DNA from 4 places in the Vibrio sp. R10-SG3-ISO3 genome. Region 4 is predicted to be linked to each of the others. Evidence: predicted binding sites of a transcription regulator. Region 4 holds the regulator's gene; each other region holds the start of a gene.
The links. Region 4 encodes CRP, which controls carbon source genes, mostly activating them, when cyclic AMP is high. Its sites were predicted from a motif close to TGTGANNNNNNTCACA; they were not measured.
Positions count from the first base shown of each region.

Region 1: the regulator CRP is predicted to act here: its motif matches at 2,081-2,096, upstream of recB (exodeoxyribonuclease V subunit beta).
Region 2: the regulator CRP is predicted to act here: its motif matches at 1,581-1,596, upstream of malT (HTH-type transcriptional regulator MalT).
Region 3: the regulator CRP is predicted to act here: its motif matches at 1,475-1,490, upstream of AC6R1A_RS12330 (NupC/NupG family nucleoside CNT transporter).

Region 1 is NZ_JCBDHE010000043.1:54,456-57,640, forward strand. It holds gene recB (exodeoxyribonuclease V subunit beta) at 1-1,904, opposite strand, end outside; gene recC (exodeoxyribonuclease V subunit gamma) at 2,278-3,185, opposite strand, start outside.
Region 2 is NZ_JCBDHE010000023.1:39,519-42,703, reverse strand. It holds gene malT (HTH-type transcriptional regulator MalT) at 1-1,401, opposite strand, end outside; gene AC6R1A_RS06050 (glycogen/starch/alpha-glucan phosphorylase) at 1,958-3,185, shown strand, end outside.
Region 3 is NZ_JCBDHE010000043.1:104,799-107,983, forward strand. It holds gene AC6R1A_RS12330 (NupC/NupG family nucleoside CNT transporter) at 67-1,329, opposite strand; gene AC6R1A_RS12335 (TatD family hydrolase) at 1,535-2,308, opposite strand; gene AC6R1A_RS12340 (DUF5363 family protein) at 2,308-2,475, opposite strand; gene yaaA (peroxide stress protein YaaA) at 2,525-3,185, opposite strand, start outside.
Region 4 is NZ_JCBDHE010000030.1:63,513-66,697, reverse strand. It holds gene astD (succinylglutamate-semialdehyde dehydrogenase) at 1-520, shown strand, start outside; gene AC6R1A_RS07220 (DUF1338 domain-containing protein) at 640-1,431, shown strand; gene crp (cAMP-activated global transcriptional regulator CRP) at 1,589-2,221, opposite strand; gene AC6R1A_RS07210 (phosphoribulokinase) at 2,479-3,185, opposite strand, start outside.

The DNA of each region.
Region 1 (3,185 bases), on a different contig from region 4:
AACAGTTCGCTGGCTAAGCACGCTCTTAACGCTCTGTCGTACTCGGGCGTCAGCACCGCTTGCAATAGACGCTGCACATCGCTTGCAACAACAGAACTGAACACACTGTCTCGATTGGAGAGATAGACACTGGCAATGCCTTGATCGGCCAGCGCTTGTTTGATCATCCGACCTTCATTCCCAGTGCGCACCAACACAGCAATATCACCGGCCTCAATCGCCTGATCGCCTTTCGCGCCTACCAACATGGCCTCATTATTAGCCGCAGCCTGAAGAATTGTCTGGATCTGGTTGGCCGTCGCACTCGCCATCGCCTCAAGGTACTCACCTTTGGGCAGCGGTTTCTCTTCAGCTTCTTGTAACCAATACGTCAACGCTGGTTGTCGTGTGCCGCTTAAAGTCCAACCTTTGCGCTCAGAACCCGGAGAGGCGTTGACGGGATAAAAAGGAATATCTTGATCGTAGATAAACGGGCTTTTCGGCACTGAAAACACTTGATTGACCGCTGCCACCATATCTGCGCTTGAGCGCCAGTTCGTGCCTAAAGTGAAATGCGACGTCACCTGTTGGCGCGCTTTAATGTAGGTAAAAATATCCGCGCCACGAAACGCGTAAATCGCCTGTTTCGGGTCGCCAATCATAAACAGACCGCACTCAGGGCGATCAAGGTAAATACGACTGAAAATACTGTATTGCAGCGGGTCGGTATCTTGGAATTCGTCGATCATTGCAACGGGATAGAGAGTGCGAATCCGCTCACGCAGTAGCTCAGTATCATCAAGGTCGATCGCCGCAGAAAGCTGAGTCAACAAGTCATCAAACGAGAGCCACTGCTTCTGAGCTTTGGCCGCTGCCAGCATTGTGCGGCAATGCTCTATCGCATGAGCCAACATCGGCGCTTTGAGATCTACCGGGTGAGCGAGGTGGGCTTCAATACGTGCAAATAACGGGTGCTCAGGCGCTTGGCCTTTCGGTGTTTTTTCAAGCAGTGCGTTTTGCGCAAACTTCTCCAGCGCCGTGGGTATCTCATAGTTTGTCGTCGCCTGGGCAGCCCAGGCAGAAACACTCTCTATCCAGGTCGGTAGCGATTTTTTACTGTAACTGCGCTTATTGACGTCTGACTCGTTGATGATCGCCTGCACCTCGTCTTGATGCGCTCGCCAAAGTGCCTTAAGTTCATCAATTTGAGCCAGATTACGCTCATGCAAATCCGCTAAGCTGCCCTGCATTGCAGGCACGCTTAACGCCAAAGGTGCACCAGTCAAATAGTTCGAAATCGCGGCTAACAGCTCATTCGGCGCCCGCCAAATTCGGCGAATTTCACCTGCCAGTTGGGGGGGTAATGGATAGAAATTACGCCGCCAATAATCTGCGACCACTTGCGCTTTTAGATGGCTTTCATCAGTGACAAATTCATTGCTAAATCGACTGCCTGACTCAAACGCATTTTGCGTCAGCATCCGCTGGCAGAAACCATGAATCGTGTAGACGGCGGCTTCATCCATCTGCCTTTCCGCTTGCAGCAATATTTGCGCAGCTTGGGCGTGATCCGTCACCGCTTCAAGCAAAGGCTCGATCACTGGGTCGCTGCTTTGGCCACGAGCAAAAGCAAGGCGCGCGTCATGAATACGCGCCCTGATCCTATCGCGCAGCTCCGCCGTGGCAGCCTCAGTAAAGGTCACCACCAAAATCTGATCCACAGTGAGCGGATGCGCGTGCCGAGTCTGCTCGTCGCCATGCCCGAGCAACAAGCGCAAATAAAGCCCTGCAATGGTAAAGGTTTTTCCTGTCCCAGCGGAGGCTTCAATCAGCCGAGCACCATGCAATGGAAAAGTCATCGTATCGAGTGCGGTCGGTGTGATATCACCACCACTAGAAAGAGTGGAACGAGACGATGCGGTCATAAAATTCTGCCCTTTAACTGTTCGAGTTCACACATTGGCTCAATCGAACATTGTATGAATTCATGGATGTTTCACCTATCACGATTCAGCTCGACAATATTAGTGCTAATACTCAATGTGATCCGGTTAATAAAACGCTATTTTATCTGTTAACCCCATAAAAATACGGGGAGTTCTGCGATCTTACTCACAGCAGCCTATAGAGTGAGTCGTTAGTATTCGCAGCACGAGTTGAGGCAGTGTGTCTGCCCATCAACCCAACAAATCATGGTCCCTCTGACCTGTGGCCGTACAGCGAACGCCCTACACTATAATGATTTTCTGGCGGCCACTTTACCTTCTGCTATTTTTACTTTTCATTTTCACTGCCCCTCTACGACACATCGGCAGCATCTTGTGCAGCGAGACGAGGTGCTTGAATGACGCGAGCAGCCAATGTACGCACTCGAGCGGCCAGTTCCTCATCCCATTGCGGCCAAATACGACGAATGTAACTGTCGTTGCCTTCGCCACTCGACATGTAGCCATCATTGAACGTATCGGCCATTTTTTTCAGCGATTTGTCTTCATCGTCCACCCACTTTCCGCGACTAAAGCCCGCTTCTATCGCCGCTAAAGCGGTACGAGGGAAATAAGGTAAAGGCTCACTCATGCCTTGGTAGTAAAGACCCACCAGCTCATTGAGTAGTGCGTACGCTTGCTCACGAGACTCTAGTGCAGGGTAGACCAGATGCTGCGCCCCTTCTTTTTTGTCATAGCCGATCAGGTGAGTGCGCAGCGCACGACCACTGGCGGCCATGGCCAAATGATCAAGCCAAGCGGAGAGATAGTCTTGAGATCGAATCCGCCCAGTACGAAAACGCACTAGCCCAGATTGGTACACTTGAGTCAACCAGCCGACCAGCTGTACGGGTTTGCCATCGCCAAGCACATCCAACGTGAGAGTGACTTCATGATCCTCACAAGGAGCTTGACACAATCCGTGCAAGGTTTTCGCTAACTCTTCACTTTGCACTCGGTTGGTTTCAAACTCAATGTCACCAAAAGCGCCAATAGGCAAACGCCCTTCGGCGCGATGCTTCGCCACACATTGCGCCATCAAGCGACTAGGATCGCGATCAGCTAATGTGTGAGCGGTCAGCAGTGTCGTAAGCAGCTCATCGCGCAACTGATAGCTTTCCAGTCCGCCCAGCACAAAGGGCTCTTCATCGTTCATCACAGGTTGCGGAGGCTCAAACGTCACCTTCAAGCGGCGGTTGAAAAAGTACTGAACAGGCAGGC
Region 2 (3,185 bases), on a different contig from region 4:
TTGGTTCTGGTTGATGGCGACTTGCGCGCGCAGGGCGTTGAATTCACCTTGCTCTTTGCTGTTGAGTACTACGTTGAACTGGCGCATTTGCTCATCGGCTTTGGCAAGTAAGTCACCGACATCGTTGTAACGGTGCTGACTCTGCGCGAGCCACGCTTGCAACATACACAATTTCGGTTCGCTGTAGAGCTGCTCCGGCGATAACGAATCAATGGCCTGCTCTAGGGCTTTAAGTTCACCACCATTGAACATTTTCCAGCCAAACTGGCTCAAAATATCGGCGATCAGTTGGCTGTCTTTGGCTTCTTGCGCGTGTTTGAGTGCTTCATGGGGCGAGGATTGTTTGAGCCAAGCGCGCGCGGCGACTTGGTGCAGCTCTTGCTCTTTTTGCGGCATACGCGCTGAGCGCTCATGTGCAAGAAACTCGGCAAATAGATTGTGGAAGCGATACCAGTTTTGTTCACCTTCAAGCGGGTGGATAAACAGCCCATAGCGGTTGAGAGACTCAATCATACTGAGAGCGTCATCACGCTGAGTCAGCGCCGCCACCATGCTGTCGTTGAAGTGATCCAGCACCGAGCATTGCAGTAAGAACTGACGTGTCTCTTGGTCGAGCAGATCAAACACTTCTTCAACCAAATAATCCCACAGATGCGCGTGATTAAACTGCGAAAAAGACTCAGCCGATTGCGCCAACGTGCGATTTTGACCTTGCGCTTGAAGGGCGATCAACTGCAGGGCCGATGGCCAACCTTCGACGTAGTTGCGCAGGTTGTCTGCCGTGGCATCATCAATGCCATCGGCGATGCGCTGGTTGAAGAAACGGGTGGTCTCTTCGGTATCGAACGCCAGCAACTCGTCACCGATCTCAATCATCAGATCGCGCACACGTAAGTTGGCTGTGCCGAGTGGCGGCGCGGCGCGACTGGTGACGACTAATGTCAGGTTGTCGGGCATGTGCTTGAGGAAAAAGCGCATCGCCTCGTGGATCTCATCGTCAGAAATAAGGTGGTAGTCATCAAGGACCACATAACACTCGTTAAAATACTCGGACATCTCCGCAAATACTTCACTGAACAAGGAGTGAAGTGAGGAAAATTGACGCTTTTCGGCCAATTTCTGCGAATTCGGACAAGCCTGATTGGTCGCTTTGTTTAGGGCTTGCAGCAGGTAGTTCATGAAGCGGAACGGGTCATTATCGCTTTCATCGATGCTGTACCAGCCGACATTAGGTTTGTCGGCGAGCCACTGGGCGGCCATGGTGGTTTTACCGTATCCGGCAGGTGAGCGAAACAGCACCAGTTTGTAGCAGGGTGCTTGCTGAAGTAAATCAAGAACTCTTGGGCGTACGATGGCGTTGTGTAAACGGCCAGGACGCGTGAGTTTCGAAGGAATCCACATCTTCTCATCCTTATCTTATTGTCAGTGAACGTGTCAGCGAGCACGACGTCAAGATGGGTTGTTTTTTGTTCGATCTTTGTTGTTGAGTGGGATGTTACTTAAGAGTTGGTGGGATTGTTATGTGAGGAGAGCGACTTTTTCGCATATTTCACATTTTGTGCGTCTCTACGCCCTTGTTTTGTGATGTAAATCACATAAATCTATTCAGTAAAACTTGTCTCAACTCATTCTTTGCACGAAAAATAGTGTAATTTGCACTCAGGATGAAAACATTCTGTGATTCACGCTGCATATTTTTCATTTGCCAGTTTTTGATTTCGACGAAGTTTCATACACCTTAGGTAAGGTCGTTTAGGGTCATGGTGTGATCTTAATCAACAGAGTCCAGTTCACTCATCGGTTTATTGCGAGTTGGATCACTGCTTGTTGTGAATTACGCCCTCTACGCCCTGACTCCTCCTCCTAAATCGCTACCGAAGTAGGAGGATGTTTTGCAAGACAGAGCATTGCACGATATGTCTCAGATGGATTGAAACCGATAAGTGAGATTTCTCTAATGAAACCTACTCAACAGAAAAAATTTGATAAAGCCAGCTTTCAAGCTGACGTTAAAATGCACCTTTCTGCGACCTACGCGAAAACCGTAGACACCGCAACTCCGCGTGAATGGTACCTTGCTATGGGTAAAGCCCTGGCAGAGATCACAACGCTGGATCTTTTGAAAACCGAGCAAGACCCATGCATCAAGAACGCGAAAAGCGTCAACTACCTATCTCTTGAATTTCTTATCGGTCGTTTAACCGGTAACAACCTAATCAGCTTAGGTCTCTACGAGCAGATCACAGATGCAATGGCCGAACTGGGCCAAAACCTGACCGACTTGTTGGAAGAAGAGCGCGACCCGTCTCTGGGTAACGGTGGTCTAGGTCGTTTGGCGGCGTGTTTTATGGATTCTTGTGCAGCGCAAGAGTTCCCAACCGTTGGTTACGGTTTGCACTACGAATACGGTCTGTTCAAGCAATCTTTTGTTGACGGACGTCAGCAAGAAGCGCCGGATGCTTGGCGTGGTGTCGAAGGCTACCCGTGGGAAGTCGCGCGCCCAGAATTAGCGCAAGAAATTGGCTTCTACGGCCGCGTTGAAGTGAGTTACGAGAACGGCAAAGAAGTACGCAAATGGGTACCGGGCATGAGCGTGAAAGCGATGCCTTGGGACTTACCGATTGTCGGTTATGAATCTGACACGGTATACCCGCTGCGTTTGTGGGAATGTCAGGCGATTGCGCCATTCTCATTGGCAAGTTTCAACAACGGCGATTACTTCGAAGCGCAGCACGCGCTGATTGACGCCGGCAACATTACTAAAGTGCTGTACCCGAATGACAACCATGAGAAAGGCAAAACACTGCGTTTGATGCAGCAGTACTTCCACTCAGCAGCATCGGTACGTGACATTTTACGTCGTCACGAAGCAGCGGGTTTTGCACTTGCGGATCTTCCAAAGCAAGAAACAATTCAGCTTAACGATACTCACCCAACGATTGCTATCCCTGAATTGATGCGCATTTTGCTCGATGAAAAAGGGCTATCTTGGGATAAAGCGTGGGAAATCAGTTCGCAAACCTTCGCGTACACCAACCACACACTATTGCCAGAAGCATTGGAAACGTGGCCAGAGTCTTTGATTCAACGTCTGCTACCACGTCATATGGAGATCATTTTTGAGATCAACCATCGCTTCCTACAAGAAGTGCGCGCAATGTGGCCGGGTGATGGTGAGAAGCAAG
Region 3 (3,185 bases), on a different contig from region 4:
ACATAGCAAGCTATGCAACTACGGGGTCTTATAAAACGGCGTCTATATAATCTATCGCTTCTTAAATTAGAAAGATAGGAAGAAGCCAGCGATGGTTGCTGCCATCAAGTTAGACAGAGTACCTGCTGCGACCGCTTTCACACCCATACGAGCGATGTCGTGACGACGGTTTGGCGCTAGACCACCTAGACCACCTAGTAGAATCGCAATTGAAGAAAGGTTTGCGAAACCACATAGCGCGAACGAGATGATAGCGGCTGTCTTAGTCGACATCACTTCACCGGTTGCTGGTACAACTTGAGCTGCATCACCAACGTAAGGAACGAAGTTTAGGTAAGCAACGAATTCGTTCACCACCAGTTTCTGACCGATGAATGAACCCGCTAGCGTCGCTTCTTCCCAAGGCACACCAATTAGGAATGCAAGTGGTGAGAAGATGTAACCTAGAAGAATTTCTAGTGTCAGTTCAGGCATACCGAACCAACCGCCAACGCCACCTAGGATGCCGTTGATAAGAGCAATAAGGCCGATGAACGCAAGTAGCATTGCACCAACGTTAAGCGCAAGCTGTAGACCGACAGACGCACCGCCAGCTGCTGCATCGATAACGTTAGCAGGCTTGTCGTCACCACCGTCGATGTCCGCGCCTAGATCGTCATTTGGCGTGTCAGTTTCAGGTTTGATGATTTTAGCGAACAGTAGACCACCTGGTGCTGCCATGAATGATGCAGCAACAAGGTACTCTAGAGGTACACCCATTGAAGCGTAACCAGCAAGTACACCACCTGCTACAGACGCTAGACCACCACACATCACTGCAAATAGCTCAGACTGAGTCATTTTAGGTACAAACGGACGAACCACAAGTGGTGCCTCAGTTTGACCTACGAAAATGTTCGCTGCTGCAGACATAGACTCGGCACGTGATGTACCCAGTGCTTTTTGTAGACCGCCACCAAGAATCTTGATAACCCACTGCATCACACCGATGTAGTAAAGTACAGAAATTAGCGCAGAGAAGAAGATTAGCGTTGGTAGTACTTGGAAAGCAAAGATGAAACCGATACCGTCAACTGAGAAGTTAACTAGGCTGCCGAATAGGAAACCAGTACCGTCTTTACCGTAGTCGATCACGTTTTGTACACCAGCTGAGAAACCAGCTAGAAGATCACGACCCCATGGTACGTACAGAACGAAACCACCGATGATGAATTGGATAGCAAAAGCGCCACCCACAGTTCTTAGATTGATAGCTTTGCGGTTATCAGACAGTAGAAGCGCGATAGCGATCAAAACTGCCATACCGACTAGGCTCATAAACAGGCTCATAGTTTATGACTTCCTTATTAAGTTATTTGTTGGCGTGTTACAAAATGGAGCTCAAAAGCACGGGCAATTATACTCATCCGTCCACCGATAAAGTAATGCCGCGTTCACAGTTTCTGATAAGATTCACCACTTGTTCACTCGTAAGTGTGACAATAGTCACAACCAAAGTTTACAGAAATCATAAAAAGCACATTTTATTTAGAATTCATTCACAAATAGACAGTGCCAAAAAGCTGTTTTTCCAAACGTTTTCCGCAACCGTTTGCTCACAACTCTGCTTCAGTTGCGCCAATGTCGTTAACACTTGGGGTAAACGCTTAGGATGATTGGCTTGGCCTTGATACCCTGACAACGGCATGTCTGGCGCGTCGGTTTCCAAAACAAGATGGTCGATGGGCACCTGCGTCACCGCTTGACGCGTCTTATTCGCTCTTGGGTAGGTAATCACTCCGCCCACACCGATGTAGAAACCGAGCTCAACAAATTGCATCGCTTGCTGATAGCTGCCGGAAAACCCATGCAAAATCCCACCGTAGTGAAAACGGTGCTGTTTAAGCAGTTGCAACAAGCGGTGATAGTTTTTTCGCCCGTGAAGAATCAAGGGCCGCCGCAGGTTCTTGGCCACGCTGATCTGCGCCTCAAACACCGCTTCTTGTCGCTGCGCGTCGACATCGATCATGGCATCTAAGCCGCACTCTCCGACCGCGACACACACTGAGCCTGCCGACTCACATTGAGCTTCTAGGCGACTGACCTCAATCAATGAGTCGGTGTGAACAAAATAGGGATGGCACCCCAAACTGACGTACAAGCTCGTGTGCTGGTGAGATAGCGCAATAAGATCGCTCCAATTGCTTTCGCCAATCGCAGGAACAAGAAAACGCTCGACTCCTTGCTCACTGGCTTCTTGCAATGTTGCCCCCAATTGAGCCTTAAATGGGGCAAAATCGAGATGACAGTGAGTATCAAAAAGGCGCATTACTGCTGCGCCTTTGAAGTGGGTGATGAGGACGAAGTGGCAGCGTCGCTCTGCCTTGCATCATCAGATCGGTACGGCACGCAACTGCGCTTTTGCCCAGGAGTAAGGCCCATCGAGTGGCACCAAGCGTCGTAGCGCTCAAGCCAATGTTTTAATCTCTTCCACATGTGCATGACTCCCCTGCCCGATGCTAGCAACGATGACCACTCGCCTTCACTACTGCTCTTCACGTTTGAAGACTAACTCAGTCGCGCTCGACTCATCCTCAGCAAAGGTGTACCCCGCCGTGTTGAACTGGGTCAAATCCGCGACACTCTCGATGCGGTTTTCGATAATAAAACGCGCCATCATGCCGCGCGCTTTTTTGGCATAAAAGCTGATCACTTTATATTGGCCGTTTTTGCAGTCTTTAAACACCGGCGTAATCACCTGCGCATCCAAGTTCTTTTGCTTAACCGCCTTAAAATACTCATTGGAGGCTAGGTTGACCAAGACGTTGTCCCCTTGTTCGGTGATCGCTTGATTGAGCTTGTCGGTAATCACATTCCCCCAGAACTGATACAAGTTGGTGCCTTTCTCATTGGCAAGCTTAGTCCCCATTTCAAGACGGTATGGTTGCATCAGGTCAAGCGGCTTAAGCAGACCATAAAGGCCAGACAGCATACGTAAATGGCGCTGAGCGTACTCGAAATCCGCCTCTGTGAGTGTCTGGGCATCAAGACCTGTATAGACATCGCCTTTGAACGCCAAAATCGCTTGGCGGGCATTGTCGAGTGTGAATGTCTCGCTCCACTCTTGGAAGCGGCCAACGTTCAGATCGGCGATTTTGTCACTGACCTTCATCAAACTCGCCACATCGGCTGGCGTCAGTTTACGG
Region 4 (3,185 bases):
AGAGCCAGCGCCTTTTATGGGCCCACAAATTTCGAAAGCTGCGGCACACTTTATCCTCAACGCACAGGCGAACTTGCAGAGCCTTGGTGGTGTGAGCTTGGTGGAAGCGAAAGCGGGCGAGGCGGCGTTTGTCACTCCGGGGATTATTGATGTCACGGCCATCGAAGCGCTGCCAGATGAAGAGTATTTTGGCCCGCTGCTGCAAGTGGTGCGTTATCAAGGTCTTGAGCGCGCCGTTGAGCTGGCCAATGACACCCGCTTTGGTCTCTCTGCTGGGCTGGTGTCCACCGATGATGATGAGTGGGCCTACTTTGTTGACCACATTCGTGCAGGGATCGTCAATCGCAACCGCCAATTAACTGGGGCAAGTGGCGATGCGCCGTTTGGCGGACCGGGCGCCTCGGGCAACCTTCGCCCAAGTGCTTACTACGCTGCGGATTATTGCGCTTACCCTATGGCGTCGATGGAAGGCGAGCACACCTTGCTGCCTGAGACGTTAAGCCCGGGTGTAGAACTGTAAGACGCACCTTGGGCTCGCTTGGAGCCCAAGGTGTTCGATTCATTGCTAGGTTTGTGATTAAGCCATTCTTTTAAAGAACCAGCTTTACGATTCAGCTTCACGATTAACATGGAGACGTTATGACGCCTGCTCAACTGTTCGATTTACTGTGGCAAGACTATATTTCCCGTCTATGTCCTCAAGCGGCCAAGGTTCATCAGCTTTTAGAAGAAGATGAGCCGCTGATCAATGACCATATTGCGCTGCGCACCTTTAACATTGCGCCGCTCGGTATCGAGACATTGGCTGCGCCATTTATTGCGCTAGGTTACCAAGCGTGCGGTGACTACCTGTTTGAGAGCAAACACTTGGTCGCCAAGCACTACGAGCACGCCGATCCGACGTTGCCAAAAGTGTTCATCAGTGAGCTGAAAGTCGAAGAGTGCTCAGCGCCGCTGCAACGCATTGTCAGCAAGCTGGTGGCACAAGTGGAGGCATCCGCACTGCAAAGCCATGAGTTTTTGTATGCGGGCCGTTTGTGGGATCTCAGCTATGAAGATTTTCAAACCCTCGCCCAAGAGAGTGAGTACGCAGCATGGCTTGCGGCGCACGGCTATGGGGCCAACCATTTCACCGTAAGCGTTAATCAGCTCAAGGCATTTGACGAGGTCGCGGCGGTGAATGAGCACCTGCGCCAAGCGGGCTTTGTCATCAATGAGTCGGGTGGCGAAGTGAAAGGCTCACCAGAGGTATTGCTTGAGCAATCGTCCACCATGGCAGACAAAGTCGAGGTGAGCTTTAGTGACGGTACGCAAGTGATCCCAGGCGGCTTCTACGAATTCGCCAAACGCTATCCGATGAGTAATGGTGAGCTCTACCCAGGGTTTGTCGCGGCGTCAGCGGATAAGATATTTGAGAGTACGAATGGGTAGGGAGTGCCTAGTTCCTAGTTGCTAGAGGGGCTGGTGAAATGGGTGATGGGAACTGGGTACTGGTAAATAAAAAGCCACCGCTGGTAGACAGGGTGGCTTTCTTAATCTTTAAAGGTTTTCTCTAGGAACTAGCCACTAGGAACTCGCCTCTAATGCCCTATCGCGTGCCGTAGACGACGATGGTTTTACCGTGGGCGGAGATCAGGTTTTGCTCTTCAAGCATCTTCAAGATACGGCCAACGGTCTCACGTGAACAGCCGACAATCTGACCGATCTCTTGACGCGTGATCTTGATTTGCATGCCGTCTGGGTGCGTCATGGCATCTGGCTGTTTCGCTAGGTTAAGTAGCGTCTGCGCGATGCGGCCTGTCACGTCTAGGAAGGCGAGGTCACCGACTTTTTGGCTCGTCACTTGTAGGCGGCTTGCCATTTGCGCAGATAGACGCATCAGGATGTCAGGGTTGACTTGGATAAGCTGACGGAATTTCTTGAATGAGATCTCTGCAACTTCACAAGGTGATTTAGCGCGAACCCAAGCGGTACGCTCTTGATCTTCTTCAAATAGACCAAGTTCACCGATAAAGTCACCTTGGTTTAGGTAAGAAAGGATCATTTCCTTACCTTCTTCGTCTTTAATCAGTACCGCCACAGAGCCTTTGACGATGTAGTAAAGCGTCTCTGCTTTCTCACCGGCGTGGATCAATGTGCTTTTTGATGGGTACTTATGAATATGACAATGTGACAGGAACCACTCTAATGTTGGATCGGTTTGAGGTTTACCTAGAACCATAATATCTCACTTCCTCTGCAGGGTACGCTTGCCGCTTTCCATTTTTGTCGCGCCAGTAAAAGGCGCGAAGCCTTGAACAAGGCTTTTTAGGATAAGAGCACTTATTCAATGCTGCAAGCCATCTTTGTTTCGGTTACAAATAGTAGCCTTTTTCAAAAGGGATTTCTTGATTTTAATCGTGTCAAGTTGGTGATTGTTTACGCAAAAATGTGCACATGATCACGGTATGACAAGTAAACGGGTCTTAGGACTGATCGCTAGCCAATTTTACCCGTCTCGATAAGCTGCTGTAGGATAGGTCTGACGATGAGCTCCATCGCAAAACTCATCTTACCCCCCGGCACGACAATAGTGTTGTGGCGCGACATGAAAGAGCCATCAATCATAGCGAGCAGGTATGGGAAGTCGACCTGTTTGATGCCGCGCAAGCGGATCACTACAAAGCTTTCATCCAAACTTGGGATGCCTTTAGCGTTAAGTGGGTTGGACGTATCGACGGTCGGCACGCGTTGGAAGTTGATGTGGGTGCGCGAAAATTGCGGGGTAATGTAGTTGAGGTAGTCATCCATCGAGCGGACAATCGAGTCCATTACCGCTTCGCGTGAGTGACCGCGATCGCGCGTGTCACGGACGAATTTTTGAATCCACTCCAAGTTCACAATCGGTACCATGCCAATCAAAAAGTCGACGTGTTGGGCGACGTTGACCTCACCATCCACCACGCCGCCATGCAGTCCTTCGTAGAACAGCATGTCAGAATTTTCCGGCAAATCTTGCCACGGCGTGAAGGTACCCGGCATTTGATTGTAGGGCACGGCTTCATCGAAGGTGTGCAAGTAGCGACGAATTTGCCCTGTGCCTTCATTGCCATACTGCTTAAAAAACTCAGACAGCGCAGGGAAGTCGTTCGCCTGCGGACCAAAGTAGCTGATGTGGCGTCCTTGCTCGCGCGCTTTGCGGATCT